Regions from separate parts of the Staphylococcus sp. Ze2 genome, predicted to be linked through region 1. Evidence: riboswitches for the same ligand, from Rfam matches in the RefSeq annotation. Region 1 holds a riboswitch; each other region holds the start of a gene.
What was found. A riboswitch is a leader RNA that binds a small molecule or an ion and turns the genes downstream of it on or off. The one in region 1 is predicted to bind S-adenosylmethionine.
Positions count from the first base shown of each region.

Region 2: linked by a shared signal. The riboswitch ahead of ACM591_RS11055 (methionine ABC transporter ATP-binding protein) and the one ahead of metK (methionine adenosyltransferase) in region 1 are both predicted to bind S-adenosylmethionine.
Region 3: linked by a shared signal. The riboswitch ahead of ACM591_RS02825 (aminotransferase class I/II-fold pyridoxal phosphate-dependent enzyme) and the one ahead of metK (methionine adenosyltransferase) in region 1 are both predicted to bind S-adenosylmethionine.
Region 4: linked by a shared signal. The riboswitch ahead of ACM591_RS02560 (MetQ/NlpA family ABC transporter substrate-binding protein) and the one ahead of metK (methionine adenosyltransferase) in region 1 are both predicted to bind S-adenosylmethionine.

Region 1 is NZ_CP183486.1:1,399,622-1,404,450, reverse strand. It holds gene ACM591_RS06510 (nuclease-related domain-containing protein) at 1-799, opposite strand, end outside; gene metK (methionine adenosyltransferase) at 893-2,089, opposite strand; SAM riboswitch class I at 2,199-2,311, opposite strand; gene pckA (phosphoenolpyruvate carboxykinase (ATP)) at 2,478-4,067, shown strand; gene ACM591_RS06495 (alpha/beta hydrolase family protein) at 4,132-4,829, opposite strand, start outside.
Region 2 is NZ_CP183486.1:2,356,517-2,361,345, forward strand. It holds gene ACM591_RS11040 (VraH family peptide resistance protein) at 1-53, opposite strand, end outside; gene ACM591_RS11045 (MetQ/NlpA family ABC transporter substrate-binding protein) at 397-1,212, opposite strand; gene ACM591_RS11050 (methionine ABC transporter permease) at 1,236-1,931, opposite strand; gene ACM591_RS11055 (methionine ABC transporter ATP-binding protein) at 1,924-2,949, opposite strand; SAM riboswitch class I at 3,036-3,141, opposite strand; gene ACM591_RS11060 (thioredoxin family protein) at 3,196-3,495, opposite strand; gene ACM591_RS11065 (toprim domain-containing protein) at 3,492-3,884, opposite strand; gene gcvH (glycine cleavage system protein GcvH) at 4,119-4,499, opposite strand; gene ACM591_RS11075 (arsenate reductase family protein) at 4,673-4,829, opposite strand, start outside.
Region 3 is NZ_CP183486.1:674,342-679,170, reverse strand. It holds gene ACM591_RS02840 (heavy metal translocating P-type ATPase) at 1-237, shown strand, start outside; gene copZ (copper chaperone CopZ) at 289-495, shown strand; gene ACM591_RS02830 (D-lactate dehydrogenase) at 701-1,699, opposite strand; gene ACM591_RS02825 (aminotransferase class I/II-fold pyridoxal phosphate-dependent enzyme) at 1,727-2,884, opposite strand; SAM riboswitch class I at 2,944-3,053, opposite strand; gene ACM591_RS02820 (transglycosylase family protein) at 3,150-3,872, opposite strand; gene ACM591_RS02815 (PTS transporter subunit IIC) at 4,399-4,829, opposite strand, start outside.
Region 4 is NZ_CP183486.1:618,535-623,363, reverse strand. It holds gene ACM591_RS02570 (AMP-binding protein) at 1-1,131, opposite strand, end outside; gene ACM591_RS02565 (lactate/malate family dehydrogenase) at 1,501-2,433, opposite strand; gene ACM591_RS02560 (MetQ/NlpA family ABC transporter substrate-binding protein) at 2,477-3,295, opposite strand; SAM riboswitch class I at 3,384-3,489, opposite strand; gene ACM591_RS02555 (CPBP family intramembrane glutamic endopeptidase) at 3,634-4,389, opposite strand; gene panE (2-dehydropantoate 2-reductase) at 4,589-4,829, shown strand, end outside.

The DNA of each region.
Region 1 (4,829 bases):
CAACTAACACTTTGGTGTTTGAACTTTGCGCATAGTTTGAAATTGTTACATCGCCTTCATTTTTAGGGTTGAAATATAAAATTGTTGTTGGTGTGAATTTTAAATTCAATTCTATTTGAATATCACCAGCTAGTTTCTCAATATCATTTAAATGAGTCGTGTAATTAACAAAAGATAATGAATTTTCATCTTCATTTTGATCTAATACAAGTGTTTGTGGTTCTTGTCTATCAAGGTCCAACGTGTTAAACACTTGTTCCATTGTTGGTTGCTCTTTAAATTGTGCAGCACTCACACCATTATATACATGACCCTTTAATAATTGAGAATCAATGATATATAAACCAGTACGCGTAAGTACTAAGTGGCTAATGCGCTGTACATCATTAAATTCATTCTTAGGTAAAAATATGTTCGCCATAATGTGCATATCTTCTGGGCGAATTCTTTTCTCATTTACTAATCTTTCTCGAATACCAATAAGTCTCATATCAGTTACATATTCACTTTGATTTTTAGAGAACAATTTTAATGCATCAATTTCTCTATTTTTCGAACTAACTGTAGCATTATATTCTTCTTTTTGCTTTGTTACTGTTTTTTTATTTTCAATTCTTTCTTTTTCTAATTCTTCCTCATGCTCGTCGCTTAGTTTTTGTTCTCTGGTTTTGTATTGTTCCTCTACCTTTTGTTGTGCTTTCTTTTTACTTTTCAAAGCAATGATAAATAAAATGAAACAAATTACTGCTACAACAATTGCCACAATTAAACCAATCTCTAATGGTCCAAATGAATTCATAACAAAAAACGCTCCTTTATGTGTTCAGTAACTTAATTATAATAGATAAACATATAGTATTCGATAGTAAAGCTAAAAATATTTTTACTCTAGTTAAGCTTTAACTGTATCTTTTAATAAATTAATTTTATCTAACTTTTCCCATGGTAATAATACGTCTGTACGACCAAAATGACCGTATGCAGCAGTTTGTTTATAAATAGGATGTTTCAAGTCTAACATTTTAATAATTCCAGCTGGTCTTAAATCAAAATGTTGTCTAACTGCCTCAACCAATTCATTTTCTTTAACTTTTCCTGTACCAAATGTATCTATAGAAATAGAAACAGGTTCAGCTACACCAATAGCATATGCAAGTTGCACCTCACATTTGTCTGCTAATTCAGCAGCAACGATATTTTTCGCTACATAACGTGCAGCATATGCAGCAGAACGGTCTACTTTAGTCGGATCTTTACCACTAAAGCATCCCCCACCATGGCGTGCATAACCACCATATGTATCAACAATTATTTTACGTCCAGTAAGCCCAGCATCACCTTGTGGCCCACCTATAACGAAACGACCAGTAGGATTGATATAAAATTTGGTATTCTCATCTAAAAGTGTTTCGGGTACCGTTGGATAAATGACATGTTTTTTAATATCGTCTTGAATTTGTGCTAATTCGATATCTTCGGCATGTTGTGTTGACACGACAATTGTATCAATACGATGTGGTTGATCTTGTTCATCATACTCAACAGTTACTTGTACTTTACCATCAGGACGTAAGTAATTTAATATTTCATCTTTACGTACATCTGATAAGCGTTTAGCAAGTTGATGTGATAAGAAAATTGGTAACGGCATGTAAGTATCCGTTTCGTTTGTAGCATAACCGAACATCAAACCTTGGTCACCCGCTCCAGTAGCTTCAATTTCCTCTTCTGATGCATCTTCACGATACTCTAAAGCTGTATCGACACCTTGAGCGATATCTGGTGACTGTTCGTCAATTGCCGTCAACACTGCCATTGTCTGGCTATCGTAACCGTATTTAGCACGTGTGTAACCTATCTCTTTAATTGTTTCTCTAACCACTTTTGGAATATCAACATATGTTGTTGTTGATATTTCTCCTGAAATAAGCGCCATGCCAGTAGTTACTGTCGTCTCACAAGCAACACGTGCATTTGGGTCATCTTTCAATATTTCATCCAATATAGCATCAGATACTTGATCCGCTATTTTATCTGGATGTCCTTCTGTTACCGATTCTGAAGTGAATAATCTTCTATTGTAAGTCATAATTTGCTCCTTTAGTTTTTAAATTACGAAAATTCTCTCTCTGTTGAGCTCATTAAAAAAGCCTTCTACACTATCAATAAATAGAGAGAAGGCCTTATACGTCCATTCGCTCTTATCGTTCAGACGATATTTGTCTGCAAACGGTTTGGCACCTTTCTTCCTATTAAGAAGAGGTTGCTGGGCTTCATTGGGTCCATGTCCCTCCGCCACTCAGGATAAGAGAATCCGTTAAGTCCTATAGTACAGAATCAACGATATAATGTCAATTTTACATTTATTAATGGTTATTTAAAATTCCTTTTAAATTGGTATGGACTATTAATATATATGTGTTATACTCTGTAATTGTAAAGGCTTACAATAACTAAATAGCGTTGGAGGGATTAGTATGGCTGTAGATACATACACTTATACAAACAAAATTGAAAGCATTTTAGACAAAAAATCTTCATTATTTCAATTATCTACAACACAGTTGTATAACAAGATTTTAGATAATGATGAAGGAGAACTCACCGAATTAGGTGCAATTAACGCTAGAACAGGTAAATATACAGGTCGTTCACCAAAGGATAAGTTTATTGTAAATGAGCCATCTTATAGAGATGATATTGACTGGGGCAACGTTAACCAACCGATTGAAGAAGAAACATTTTTAAATTTATATGATAAGGTACTAAACTATTTAGACAAAAAAGATGAACTATATGTATTCAACGGTTATGCCGGTAGTGATCACGACTCACAATTAAAATTAACTGTTGTAAATGAATTAGCTTGGCATAATCTATTTGCTCAAAATATGTTTATACGCCCTAGCTCAAAAGAAGAAGCGCAAGAAATCAAACCAAACTTCACAATTATTTCAGCACCTCATTTTAAAGCCGATCCAGAGATTGACGGCACAAACTCAGAAACATTTATCATCACATCTTTCAAACATAAAGTCATCCTCATTGGCGGGACTGAATACGCTGGTGAAATGAAAAAAGGTATTTTCTCCGTAATGAACTATTTACTACCTAAAGATAACATTATGAGCATGCACTGTTCAGCTAACGTTGGAGACAAAGGTGACGTTGCTTTATTCTTTGGTCTTTCTGGCACTGGTAAAACAACACTATCAGCGGATCCAACACGTAAGCTAATTGGCGATGATGAACATGGTTGGAATGAAAATGGTATTTTTAACATAGAAGGTGGTTGTTATGCAAAAGCAATTAACCTTTCTTATAAAAAAGAACCTCAAATTTATGACGCTATTAAATATGGTACTATTTTAGAAAATGTTGTTGTAGATGAAGATGGTGACATTGACTTCGATGATAATCAATACACTGAAAACACTAGAGCAGCATATCCAATAGACCATATTGAAAATATTGTAACCCCATCTAAAGCGGCTCATCCTAATACAATTATTTTCTTAACTGCAGATGCTTTCGGTGTTTTACCACCTATTTCAAAACTGTCCAAAGATCAAGCAATGTATCATTTCTTGAGTGGATTCACTGCTAAATTAGCCGGTACAGAACGTGGCGTAACTGAGCCAGAACCTTCATTCTCTACATGTTTCGGTTCACCTTTCTTACCTCTAAACGCTAAAGTTTATGCTGATTTATTAGGTAACCTAATCGATCAACATGATGTAGATGTTTATCTTGTAAACACTGGTTGGACTGGTGGTAAATATGGCGTAGGACGTCGTATAAGCCTAAGTTACACAAGACAAATGGTAAATCAAGCAATTACAGGGCAATTAAGAGATGCTGAATATATTAAAGATGATATGTTCGGTTTAGATATTCCAGTCGAAGTTGAGGATGTCCCTCAAACACTATTGAATCCTATTAATGCTTGGAGTAAGCCAGAAGCGTATAGAGAACAAGCTCAAGATTTAATTAACCGTTTCAATCACAACTTTGAAAAATTTGGAGTAGAAGTTGATGATTTAGCAACACGTGGTGGGTTTAAATAATATTTGTTAAATTATATTATATAGTAAAGAGGATTGGGCGTTAACGCCCAATCCTCTTTATTTATTATATTTTATTCTCTTCGACATCTTTCATCCACTGTTTAATTTCATAAAGCGTTTGTTTTAGAGCGAACGGTCTAGGTACATGACCTTCCGACATTTGATAAAACGTACGATAAGTTGTTCCCTTTTCCTCTAATTGCTGTGCTAAATAATAGGCATGATGAATACCTACTTGTTTATCTTTTCCACCATGAACAATAAATATGGGCGGGCTTGACTTAGTAATTTGAGCTAATGCATCTCGTTGCTGATAGGCAGCAGCTTGCTTTTTAGGATGACCAATCATGCGTTTCAGCATGCCTCTTAAGTCGACGCGTTCTTCATACATTAAGTATATATCAGATACTCCACCCCAGATAATATAACTTGAGATTGGTAATTCTTGAAATGTGAGTAAACCTTGAAGTCCACCTCTTGAAAATCCAATCATATGAATGTCCGCATTAGGGTATTTTTGATGCAATATACGTATAGCGACCGTGACATCATTTAGATCCGCCCCATAAAATTCATCTTTACCCTCACTGCCATTATTCCCTCTATAATACGGACCAAAGACTAAAGTGCTTGTATCTGCAAACTGCATCATTCTAGCTGCCCTCACTTTACCTACCTGACCTTTGCCACCACGTAGATAAATCACAATTCTTTTTACATTTTTTTTCGGCGTCATTATTAAGCCTCGAACTTTTAAATTAT
Region 2 (4,829 bases), 960 kb from region 1:
TTAGTTCGCCACTTCTTGTTTAATAAATAATTCCACATTTCTTTTAGGCTCACTTCAATTCACTCCTTAATATTTAAATTTTATTTATTAATAAGATGCGTTTTAACTTACAAATAGCTAAAATGTCAAAACGACATCGATTCAATGTTGTCGATAATTCAATGATAACATGTAATAAAGTAGATAAAACTAACACTGTTGTCACTTTTTAAATAGTTCAATTAATTAATAATATGAGTTAAATTCATCTAATAAATACTCAAAATCTCAGAAAAGCACTAACTATTCAAGCTAGTGAATAGCTAGTGCTTTTTTATTTTTATAGAGTCTTTAACAAAGAACACACAAAAATCCCCTTTAACCATTAAGGCAAAGGGGATGATAACTATTTCGATATTATTTTGCTGGAACTACGGCACCATCATATTTTTTATCGATTTCATCTTTAATTTCTTTAGATTGTAATACTTCCATCAATGCTTTGATTTTTTTATCATCTTTATGTCCTTCTTTAACAGCAATTAAATTAGCGTAAGGATTGTCTTTCGCTTTCTCTAATACAATAGAATCATCTTTAGGACTTAATTTTTGATCGATTGCAAAATTAGAGTTGATAATTACTGCATCAGCATCTTCATTTTGATAAATTTTCGGTAAGTATTCTGCAGATTGTTTATTATTAAATTTGATATCTTTTTTGTTTTCTACGATATCATCAAATTTAGCATCTTCAATCTTCACACCATCTTTTATTTTAATTAATCCTGCATCTTGGAAGAATTTTAAGAAACGGCCTTCTTCAGCTGGATTATTAGAAACATAAACAGTGGCACCTTTTGGTAAATCTTTTAGACTCTTATATTTTTTAGAATAAACAGCCATTGGTTCTAAATGAACATTACCTGCTGATTCTACTTTATATCCTTTATCTTTTTTCTCAGTTTTTAAGTAAGGTGTATGTTGGAAAAAGTTTGCGTCTAATTCACCTTTATCTAATAATTTATTCGGTGTTGTATAATCATTAATTGTTTTAATCTTCAAATCATAGCCTTTATCTTTTAATAATGGCTTGGCTTTTTCTAAAATTTCAGCATGAGGAGCTGGAGAAGCACCTACTGTAATTTTTTTATCTTCACTGCCACCACTATTTCCACAAGCTGCTAAAACAAGCGCTAATACAAGTACAGAAGCTAAGCTAAATAATTTTTTCATATAAAAAGTCCCCCTTTTTAAGATTATCTCTTATCAATTTTATTAGTAGCCCAATCACCAATAAATTGAATGATGAACACAATAATAAGGATTAAAATTGTTGAAACAAAAATAACGTCATTTTGATTTCTGGTGAAACCTGTTAAATAAGCTAGGTTACCTAAGCCACCTGCACCAATAACACCGGCTACTGCAGTAGATCCTACTAAAGCAATCGCTGTGACAGTAATACCTGAAATTAATGCTGGCATCGCTTCAGGTAATAATACTTTTTTGACTACTGTCCAAGTAGTGGCACCCATTGACCAAGCTGCTTCAATAACGCCTTTATCAATCTCTTTAAATGCAATTTCTACAAGTCTGGCATAGAAAGGCGCCGCACTAATGATTAAAGCTGGTAATGCTCCTGTTGGACCACTAATCGTGCCTAAGACTAAACTTGTAAACGGAATTAACAATAAGATTAAAATAATAAATGGTATCGCTCTAAACAAGTTAACTATAAATGAAACAACAGTATAGAAAACTCTCGCTATAGGTGATTTGCTTTTAGCTGATAAAAAGAGTAAAACACCTAATATTAAGCCTAGTACAAAGGCAAAAATTGTCGAAATAACTGTCATATAAATTGTTTCGTATGTCGCTAACCAAACTTCGTCCCAACTGACGTTTGGCATTGTAAACATCTCGCGGAGGATGTCACTCAATGAATTACCCATGTCTTAACACCTCCACTGACACATGCTGTGCTTCTAAATCATTTTTAAACTTTTCGAATTTTTCTGAATTTACATCGCTCAATTGAATTACTAAGAAACCAAGTGAACCATCTTTTGTATGTTTAATATTAGCTTCTAATATATTCACATCGATGTTATGCGTTTTCGTTATGTATGACACGAGAGGTTGCGTGGTATTATTCCCTGTGAAATTCAAACGAACAACATAATCATCTTCATTAAGTGACACTAAGTCGCTAATAGATTTATCAAAATCATCATTTAAATCATCTTTAACAAAACGTTTTGTAACCGCATGTTGTGGATTCTCAAAAACTGTGGAAACTAGACCTTGTTCAATCACACGACCGTTTTCCATAACAGCTACTTCGTCACATATGCGTCTAATGACATGCATTTCGTGTGTGATGATTACAATTGTTAAATTTCTTTCTTCTTTAATTTTCAATAATAATTCTAAAATTTCATCTGTTGTTTGAGGATCTAATGCACTTGTCGCTTCATCACAAAGCAATACAGTTGGTTCGTTTGCTAACGCTCGCGCAATGCCGACACGTTGTTTTTGACCACCTGACAGTTCTGAAGGATACGCACTTTCTCTACCTTTCAGTCCAACAAGTTCTACTAATTCTTTTGCCCGTTGTTTTGCTTCACGGCGAGGCACACCCGCTATTTCCAATGGAAATGTAATATTATTTAATACAGTACGCGACCATAGTAAATTAAAATGTTGAAATATCATGCTCACTTTTTGACGCTTTTTTCTTAACTGTGATTTTGATAGCTTACCAATTGTATCTCCATCGATAATGACGTCTCCTGAAGTTGGTTGTTCGAGATTATTTAAAAGTCTAATTAAAGTACTTTTCCCCGCACCTGAAAAACCAACTACTCCAAAAATCGAGCCTGATTGAATACTTAAATCAACATGATCTACAGCCAGTACGTCCTGTTTTTTCGTTTTGTACTTTTTGACTATTTGATTTAACTCAATCATTCTGTTTCCTCCTTGTGTTGCTAATCCTTCAATTAAAAAAATGCTTTCTCTATGTTCACCGAAGTATAGAGAAAGCAAAATCGCTTCTCTCATCTTCTAAAGTTTTAAAACTTTATGTGAATTGGCACCATTTCTATTAAAGACGGTTGCCGGGCTTCGTAGGGCACATCCCTCCACCTCTCGTGATAAGAGTTTCATTATTTAATTATTTTTAATCCTACCATCGTACTAATATTTCGTCAATAACTATTTTAAATTTTCTAACAAATAAGGCACCGATTGAAATGCATAAATCCTTTTTTGCTCTTCACCTTTTGACATTACTAATAAAACTGGTACAGATTGAATTTCATACATTTGACTAAAATCAGGATGAAAGTTTAAGTCCATTTTTATTATAGGTAATTGCAAAATATCATTAGCAATATCTAGCATACGTTCAGAAACCTTACATGTCCCACATGTTGGTGTATAACCAAAGATAAGATACTTATCTTCATTTATATATTTATTGACGTCAACGCGTTGTTCACTTGTTACATTCATGTTAATAAACTTACCCTCTCAGCTATATAATCCAATCTTGCTTTCGCCACCTTTTCTTCATCCTTAACTATAAAACCATGTTTTTCCAATACTCTAGATAAATATGGTTTAGGACAACGAGCGACTTCGCAATATTGTTTATCTACTCTTATATGTCTACTTTCACTTAAATAGCGTTTGAACCATTTTCGTATTCTTTCACCTTCATCATCCGAATCAACAAGAATATACACTTGTTTGTCATATAAAGTATCAATCATTTCGTCTAATTTATCTACACCCATCGTTCCATTCGTGCAAATAATTTCTATTGGCTGATCAATCACTTGTTTGACACGCTTCTTGTCTGACTTTCCTTCGACAACAATTACTTGGTTCAGTATCGTCATGACATCCACCCTCTAAATGTTGATAGTAAATCTTTTCTACTTAGTTCTTCACAATCCGTAGTGACAATAAACATAATTTACATAGTTAAAATATTTCTTATTATTACAAACATAATTTATCATTATTTTAAGTTGAGGTGAACTTGTTAGACTTATAAAATTGATAAATCTTCAATAATCCTCAATGGTATGAAAAAACTCCAAGATAGTTATATCATGGAGTTCAGTGTTATATTATTCGCCAATCATTTCTGAATATTGCTCTGCAGTTAATAATTCATCTATTTGACTTTCGTCACTTAGTTCAACTTTAACCATCCAAGCTTTTTCGTAAGGTGATTCATTTACGAATTCTGGGCTATCTTCTAACTCATCATTAGATTCAACTACTTTACCTGATACAGGTGCATATAGTTCTGAAACAGTTTTTACGGATTCAACACTACCAAAAGTGTCGCCTTCATTAATTTCGTCATCTACTTCTGGTAATTCAACAAATACGATATCGCCAAGTTCACCTTGAGCGTATTCAGTGATACCAATTGTTACTGTATTACCTTCAACTTTTACCCATTCATGTTCTTTAGAATATTTTAATTCACTCGGTACTGCCACGAGAATCCCCTCCTAAATGATTTTACATATTAATGATGCCATATGCATACCATACAATCAACTATTTATTAACATGTTAATACTATTATAATGTTTTCATAACAATAAATGAAGCGTTTACATACATTACTTATAATTCACTTACAGAGATTGCTCTATTTCCAAAAGAGGAATTAAGATAACCATGTTGCCTTATATTGATCTTCTTTAAAACCAACTGTAACTTTATCCCCAGAAATAGCTAATGGTCTTTTGACCAACATACCATTTGTTGATAATAAATCTAACTTTTCATCATTAGTAAGGTCACTCATTTTGTCTTTAAGACCC
Region 3 (4,829 bases), 730 kb from region 1:
GCTGACGTTACCATTCTTGGTGGTGATTTGTTACTCGTACCTAAAGCAATCACAGCTAGTAAATCGACTATACGTAATATACGTCAAAACCTATTTTGGGCATTTGGTTACAACGTTGCAGGCATTCCTATTGCTGCACTAGGTTTACTCGCACCATGGATTGCCGGTGCTGCAATGGCTTTAAGTTCTGTAAGTGTTGTCGCTAATGCGCTTAGATTAAAACGCATGAAATTATAATTAAAATTTGAGATGATTATATGACAAATCATTTTTAAGGAGGTGATTGATATGGCAACTGAAACAATTAAAGTAGAAGGTATGAGTTGTGAGCACTGTAAACATGCAGTTGAAAGTGCCCTAACAAATCTTGATGGTGTATCAACAGCTGATGTTAACCTTGAAGAAGGTAATGTTAAAGTTGATTTTGATGATAACAAAGTCACATCACCAAACATGTACGAAGCAATAGAGGATCAAGGTTATGACGTAAAATAAAGTTGCTAGGACATATTTAATGTCTCGGTCTCAACTCAGTGTGATAGCAGTAATTAAATAGAGTTGAAAAAAGCTTTTAAACCAGCCTTTTTCAACTCTATTTATCCATACCGGAGTAGGACAACGAAATCTTCTCTAACAAATTAGATTTCTGTCCTGCTCTTTTTTTATATTTTCACGGTTTAAATCTATATTTGCTCTCTTATTAATTCACGCGTAATTTAGTATCACCAGTCTCAATAACTTCGATTGTTGCATCTAAAGCATCGACAATTAGGTTTTCAACAGCAGCATCTGTATAAAAAGCAATATGAGGCGAAACAATAACATCTTGTCGTTCGATTAATTGCTTTAATACTTCATCCTTTAATCCCGTTTGTCGTTGGTCGCTTGGAAACAATCCTTTTTCCCATTCATATGTATCAATTGCTGCCCCTTTTAAAATACCGTTATCCAGCGCATGTACTAACGCACTAGTTTTTACAATGGATCCTCTTGCACAATTGATAAATACTGATCCTGGTTTAAATTCATTAAACAATGCATCATCAAATAAATAATCGCTATCCTTACTTGCAGGAATATGAACCGTAACAATATCAGCCTCTTGCACAGCTTCTTTTATACTATTGGCATACGTTAAAAATGACTTATAGCTTTCATTAGGGACAACATCGTAAGCAATCACTTCAGCTTCAAAACCTTGTGAAAAGATCTTAGCAACGATTGAACCGATACGACCAGTTCCTATAACAGCAACTTTCAAATCTTTAATAGAGCGTGATAAGATCTCTGGTTGCCATCTAAAGTCATATGAAGCTGTTTTTTGTTGTATATCATTATAGTTTCTAACCAAATTAAGCGCCTGTGACACTGTGTATTCAGCAATAGAATGCGGTGAATAAGATGGCACATTAGAAATAATTAAATCATATTTTTGAGCTAAATCGAAATCATATATATCAAAACCAGCACTTCGTTGAGCAATTTGCTTAATTCCAAATTCATGCAACTTGCGATATACATCTTCACCAAAAGGAATTTGCTGTGATATCGAAACACCATCAAATCCTTTTGCACGATCGACAGTTTCTGATGATAGTAATGCTTCATCTAAATCGACAGTTACACTATGCTTTGTTGACCATGCCTTAATATAAGGTATATCCTCTTCTCTTACTCCAAAAATTTTAATACTTGTCATAAGTTAATCACTCCAATCAGATTTGTTCTATTCATAAAGATGCTTAAGCGCTTGTATCCTTTCTGCAGCCTCTAATAATGATTCATCATCTAATGCTAAAGAAATACGCACATAATCTTTTCCATGTTCTCCAAATGGTATACCTGGCGCAACAAGGATTGACTGTTCTTGTAATAAATAATCAACAAAACTTTCCCCATCAAAGTTTCTCGGCGTACGTAACCATAAGAAAATGCCACCTTTCATTGGTTCAAAAGGTATGTCCGCTTGTTGTAGTTTAGCTTCAAATTCATCTCTACGACGTTTAAATGCTATATTTTGCTCTTCTAGAAAAGCGTCATAATTATTCAAAGCGTATGTTGCTGCGTCTTGCAATGCGCCAAACATACCTGCATGTGTATGTGATTGATATTTTTTTAATGCTTGTATAATATCTTTGTTTCCTACTGCAAAACCCACTCGAAATCCTGACATATTGTAGCCTTTTGATAATGAAAAAATTTCTACTGCTAAGTCTTTTGCTCCTTCTGCTTGCAATATGCTAGGATTTTTAGCATCGAAACCAAAAGCACTATATGCAAAATCATGAACGATTTTTGTCTTTGTTCCCTTAAAACGCTCAATCGCTTCCTCAAATACTGATTTTGTAGCAACTGAACCTGTCGGATTATTTGGATAAGTCAAATAAACTAAACGAGTATTGAGTAATATTTCTTTGCTTATTTTGTCCCACTGAGGCAAATAATAAGGAGGTTCTAAAACGAGTGGTTGTGGTCGGGCATCAGCAAGTAATACCCCAGCTTTATAATCCGTATATCCAGGATCTGGTAACAACACATTTTCCCCTGGATTCACGATGCATGTTGGTAAACCTACAAGACCATTTTTAGTACCATATAAAATACATACCTCATCTTCTTTATCTAATTCAACTTGAAATTGTCTTTGATAAAAATCTACTATTGCTTGTTTAAATGAGTCTTTACCATGGAAAGCAACATACTTTTGATTGTCGGGCTGACGTAGCGCATCAGCAAAACAGTCAATAATTCCTTTGGGCGTTTCACCATCAGGAATACCTACAGCCATATTAATTAAAGGTAATGGACCATGTTCTACTTTCTGGCCCATTGTTCTTGCAAAATAACTATCTGGTATCTGTGCCAATCTATCTGAAATTGTCATAAAAATCCTCCTATTAAAAAAACTATATGCCGACTTGTGTGGCATATAGTTACACATGTCACCTATCTTTCAAGCATTATTGCTTGTTGGAAGTAGCACAGTACTTTTATAACAAAGTCTGTTGCTGAAGCTTCATCAGGCCAAATCCCTCAGCTTCTCTGGATAAGTTTATTAAATTACCATTAATTTTATCAGAATATTCAAACATGTCAACATAAATAAAGAGCGACTCAATTGAGTCGCTCTCAGCCTTAATATTTATTAATTAGTTCCAACCAACCCATGCGCTAGAACCTTGAGATTGGTAAACTTCTACTGCTGTGTCAATTTGATCTTGAACTGACATACCTGCATGTTCACCATGACCTAATAATTGGAAGTAACCATATGCACCTGATGACGCATTAACCGCACTTCCATTACCGCCACTTTCACGTTGGATAACACCTTTCCATTGTGACGCTGATACACCAGTACGTTCTGCCATTTGGTTAGCAATGGCATCAATGCTTGATGTATTTGTAGTTGTTGTTTTAGAAGTAGTGCTTGTTTGAGCAGTTTTAACACTTGTATTAGAAGAAGCTTTAGGCGCTTCAACTGCTGCTACTGGAGTATTGCTTGATTGTTTTTGAGCACTTACTTCACTAGCTGAAGTTTCGTTAGTGTTTGTAGTTGCTTGAGTAGTTACGTCTTGTACTGAGTTAGAAGTTGCACTTTGAGCACCTGCAGCTGTGTAATTCCATGACCAAGATTGACCATTTGAAGTGAATGTATATTCATTTCCACCTAAAACGAAGTTATAGTTATACGCGCCAGCGTGTAATGGTTTTTGGTTTAATTCTTCAGGATTGTTTTGAGCTAAATCAGCTAAATGCGCTTTGTCGATATTTTCTTCTGAAGCGTGAGCTTGATTGTGGTCTGCTGTTGTTGCGTATCCTGTTACACCTAATGCTACTGCTAATGATGATGCTAAAATTGTTTTCTTCATAATTAAAAAATCCTCCAATTAAAATCTTTTTAAGTAAAATTATATTTTCGTTAAATTATTTATCGTATGTGCTGTAATCGATTAATTTTTATGTTTTATTTTTTCGCCACAAATAATATAACACATATTTCGCCTTTTTATATTACACTTCAATAACAAAACGTTACAAAAGAAACTATACTTTGTAACATTGAAACATCGCTGTTTTGTTTTGTAATGCATAATTCTCACATCATTTTCAAATTATATTGTGTATATTGCTGTTATATTAAGCTTCATAACTTTATCATCGAATAATCTTACGTAGTCTGAATTATTACAGCAAATCTTTTTGTTACACAACTGTAAAATAATAAAAGGACAAAAAATTTATACTTTGGAGTAAAACTTGCAAATTTTTTTGTCTGAAATTTAAAAAGACCACTGTTTTGTGGCCTTTTTAATATATTTTCTTCTTTTGTCCATCATTCAAAACATTACATTATATTACAGAAATAACGATACATTTTAAACATTATTTATAATTTTACGCCAAGAATTTGAAGATTTCTCTATCATATAGCTTTAATGTTTTCATATAAAACGTATTTATCAAATATCCCATTACGAACGGAACTACAAAAAATGCAATAAATACATACATTAAGTTTAATAATATTGAATGTTCCATAAATCTAAATGCACTAATTGGCCCAACAAGCCCAATGATTCCAAAACCTGCTGATTCTTTTGTTCCACCAATTCCTATGAGCGCACCAACAAAGCCAGTGATTAGTGCATTAGAGAAAATTGGTAATAGAATAATAGGATGCCTTACCATATTAGGTATCATCATTTTCACACCACCTAAAAAGATTGTTAAAGGCACACCAGCTCTATTTATTTTTAACGTACCTGCAACTAATGCACCTTCACATGCCACAATCCCCAGTGAAGCAGACCCAGCAGCTAAACCGC
Region 4 (4,829 bases), 780 kb from region 1:
CACCAAATCAAAATATGTTTGGATGGTTAATTCATCATAACTATTCGCATTATAAGACAATTCTAAGCGATTTTGATTAAGATAAAATGCTATATCTTGTTCACTATCATTTCCATAAACACTTTCTACCTTACAACTTTCTCCATCTATATCTATACTTTCTATGATGTCACTACAATAAATAGAAGTTTCAAAATGCATATTTTGTGCCAAGTCATGCTTTTCAAATATTGCTGTTGTATTGTTCGACATTGCCTCAAGCATTGTTTCACATTCATGACATAATTGATATAAGGGCGTATGTTTATCTACATGCAAATTCAATGGATACATTTTCATATCAGGATAAATGTAGTTAGTTTGTTCATTAGTAGTTGCGCTACTATGCAATACACCTAGTGTAATGTTATCGTTATTGCTCATAAAATAATTCGCTAAATAAATGCTCACTAACATTCTTGCACGTGACATTTGCTCTACTCTACAGCGTTTTGAAACAGTTTGAATACCTTTAATATAACTTTTTAATGGCATATACATAAAATGCTCATTTTCAACTTCACTAACTTGCCAATGTACGCTCTTACGTATTGCATTAATATTTTGGTGACTCGTAGTCTTCAACAATTGTTGTAAATTATATGTATCTGACTTTAAATTTATTTCGCAGGAAATGTTTGAATATATTGTAGATAGTTGAGCTAACAGTTTATTAATATGTGCCTCATCAATTATTAAACATGTGAATTTCAATAACAATAAATTATTATCTGTGCATTCCAATATTTTAAAATTAAATTGAGGTGATAACGATGTACCATCGACTTTTAATTCGCTATCTAAGTAAGGATTAATATCAACATGCGCAACTGTTCCCTCTATTTTTATCACTTCAATATACGGAAAAAATTTCTTCTCGATTAACTTTTCTTCTTGTTCATTTATTTTGCATGTAGCACGTAACATTGGTTGTTGTTGTACTAATTCGTTTAATGCTAGCATAAGTTTTTTAGTTTCAATATTTTTTGAACACTTAACAGTCAATGCTATTGATTTTTTAGAAACTGAACCACTTTGAAAATTTTGATAACGATATTTCTGTATTGGTAATACTTCTCTTATTTCTTCCATGCCTCTTCCTCCTAGCAAATGAATAAAATTAATCCATCACTATTGGGCTCCAAATCATTTTAATAATACGTCTTGATGTCCAATGATGAAGTTAAATCAATAAATCCTTTAAAACCTTTTATACTATTTTTATTTTTACATTATAGTACTTTTTTAATTTTGTTCAACAATATTTATCACCGTTTATTAATATTTACAAAATGTTAACATTACATATCAGATTATATAAATAATATTTATAATATATCTAAAGTTTTTAATCACATTATATTTTAGTTATTTAATCAACTTTTGGAATAAAGACACAACAAAAAAACACCAATTCAAAAGACATCATCTAATGAATTGGTGTTTAAATTATTTTTTATTTTATTTTTCAGATGTGCGGATAGTCTCTTTAATATACTCGTAAGCTTCCTTAAGCTGTTGTAATTCATGTTCATCTAGCGTTATTTCAAATCTCTGAACTATACCAGAGCAATCAACTAACGTAGGTAAACTAAATGCACCATCCGTTAAGTCATATTCTTTACTGATTGAAGTCAGTGGAATAATAGTACGTTGACCCAGCGCAATCGTTTGTATCAATGAGGTTGTAACTCTTGAGATAGCAGCATTAGTCCAACCTTTTTGATAAAAGACATCCATAGATACCTCATTAATAATAGATGTTATATGCGCTTTATCAATTTCTGGACTATTGCTTAACGCTTCATATTCTGTTAGGGGCATACCATGAATACGAACTTTACTCCATACAGGTATTGCATGTTCTCCATGTTCTCCAATAACAAATGCCTCAACATTTTTTGGATCGATGTGGTAATGATGAGCGATAATTGTCCTGAACCTTGAACTTTCTAAAGCTGTTCCTGTTCCAATTATTTTATTTGATGGATAATCTACTTGATTAGCAAAATATACCATCGAATCCACGGGGTTAGAAATCAAAATAATGATTGCATCTTGCGTTACTTTAGAAACTTGACTCATAATATTTTTTATAATGTCATGATTGCCTTGTGCTAATAATGTACGATCGCCATCATTTTTATCTGTTGGTACACTCGCAGCAACCACAATAAAATCAGCATCTGCTAAATCTTGATAATCTCCAGCTTTAATCTTGATATGTGCAGTATTAAATAATCCTTGTGAATGATTATGATCAAGAGCTTCTCCACTTGCAATTTCATCTTTATTATCAACCAAAACAATCTCTGAAAATAAATTCAAATATTGTACATCTGTTAAAACTTGACTACCTACTCTTCCTAAGCCAACAATGCCTAGTTTAGACATACACTACACCCCTTTTTCATTACTGATATGTGTTCATAATCATTTATTTTTCATACGGAATTACATCTTTACCATATTCTTTCTTAATGAATTCCTTCATGTCTTTAGATTGTAGTACTTTTATAAGTGCTTGATACTTTTCGTCATCTTTATGTCCTTTTTTCACAGCAACGATATTCGCAAACGGTGATGACTCAGTTTCACTAATGATAGCATCTTTATGTGGCGTTAACCCATTATCTAGCGCATAGTTTGAATTCATAATAACTGCAGCACCTTCCTTACTTTCATATGTCTTAGGTAAGAATTCTGCCCCTTGTTTATTATTAAACTTCAAATCTTTTTTATTTTCTACAATGTCTTCAAATTTTGCGTCTTCTATACTAACACCTTTTTTAATCTTTATTAATCCTTTATCTACAAAGAATGATAAGAATCTACCCTCTTCAGCTGGATTGTTAGAAACGTATATTGTTGAACCTTTTGGAATATCTTTAATATCTTTATATTTTTTACTATAAACACCCATAGGTGTAGTAAATACTTTACCAACTTCTTCTATATCATAATTGTGATCTTTCTTTTCTGCTTTTAAGTATGGCGTATGCTGGAAGAAATTGGCATCTACATCACCTTTATCTAATAGTTTATTAGGTACTTTATAATCATTTACTGTTTTAACTTCTAAATCATATCCTTGTTTTTTCATTTCTTCTTTCGCATGTTTCAATACTTCACCGTGTGGAGCTGGTGAAGCTGCAATTGTTATTTTTTTGTCCGTATCTTTACCATTTGAATTGCCACATGCCGCTAGCACGATGGTTAGTATTAATAATGAGCCTAAAACAATTAATCTCCTCATAATTTATTTCACTCCTCATGAATTTTTAAATTTCAAACTAAATAAAAAAATACTTTCTCTTAATTTTATAAGAGAAAGTATAAACCTTCTCTCATCTCTAAAAGTTAGATAACTTTTTGTGAATTAGCACCATTTCGTATAACGATGGTTGCTGGGTTTCATAGGGCACGTCCCTCCACCTCTCTTGATAAGAGTAAATCAATATGTAGTTGCATTGTTTTTATCCTAGCATTATGCTCATGTTTAGTCAACGAAATTTTAGAAAATTCTAAATAATACGTCTATTAAATCAATTCTGTTCCATGTGAAACAAAACAATCTCTTAAAGCTATTTATATTTACAGAAGAACCATTGCTACATATGCAATAAAATTATTTAATGCATGCAATGCTATAGCAGTAGCTAAACTGCGTTGTGTTTTTAAATAAATAAATACAATCCCCATAGCGATAACGAGATACATAACAATTTCTAATGGCGATTGCGCTTCTGTTACGTGTAGAGATGCAAAAACACATACAGATATTACTGACATCACTATAAAATTCAGTTTCTTTCCTAATTCCCCAATTACCAAGTGTCGGAAGAGAAATTCTTCAGTAACCGGTGCAATAATTACAATAGAAAAGAACGCAAGCACCGTTGAGAATGGTGTACTAAACATTTGTTGAACCAATAAGTCATTTTGTGTTTCTTCAAACTTCCATTGTTCAGGTGCAAACGCATCAACTAATACAGGAAAAATTAATTTAAATATAAACATAACAATAAATGTAACAACAATAAGTTTCCAGTATTTTTTAATATTATTGAATCCACTTTTCCATTCAACTTTATAACTATTTTTATGAAACAATATCCAAATAAGCATGATAAATATAAATACAGCAATTTCCATTAACAAAGCAATGGAACTCGACGAATCAATTCCATCATTAAAGTACCTATCACCTAAACTTATATTAATTGCCCATAATATAACTAAAATTATAATTGATAATATAAAATTACTAGCTAAATAAATGATTGGTAGAAAAAAATCTTTCCCGTTAATATCCTTCCATCGATATTTCTTTTCATTTTTAAATGTCATTGTATCCTCCTAAAAATTCATATACAACATACTTTTACATTGTACAATTTTTATTTACTTTAAACATTTTACAATAATATAAATAGATAGTATAGATAGACATTAAAGCTAAGAATTTTAATTTTCAATGCGTAGAAAGAAATGAAAAGTGGTATATAGAGATTAAATATACTATACATATTTTAAGGAGCTGTTGTAGATGCGCATATTAGTACTAGGTGCTGGCGGAATTGGTGGTTATTTTGGTGGTCGCTTAGCTGAGGCTGGCAAGCATGTTACATTTTTAGTTCGGCCCAAACGTAAATCATATTTAGAGAGAAATGGTTTAGCCATTCATAGCGAAAAAGGCGATTATCATTTTAATCCACAACTCATCACAAAAGATGATCGTGTCGAACCTTTTGATATCGTACTATTATCCTCAAAGTCTTATCACTTAG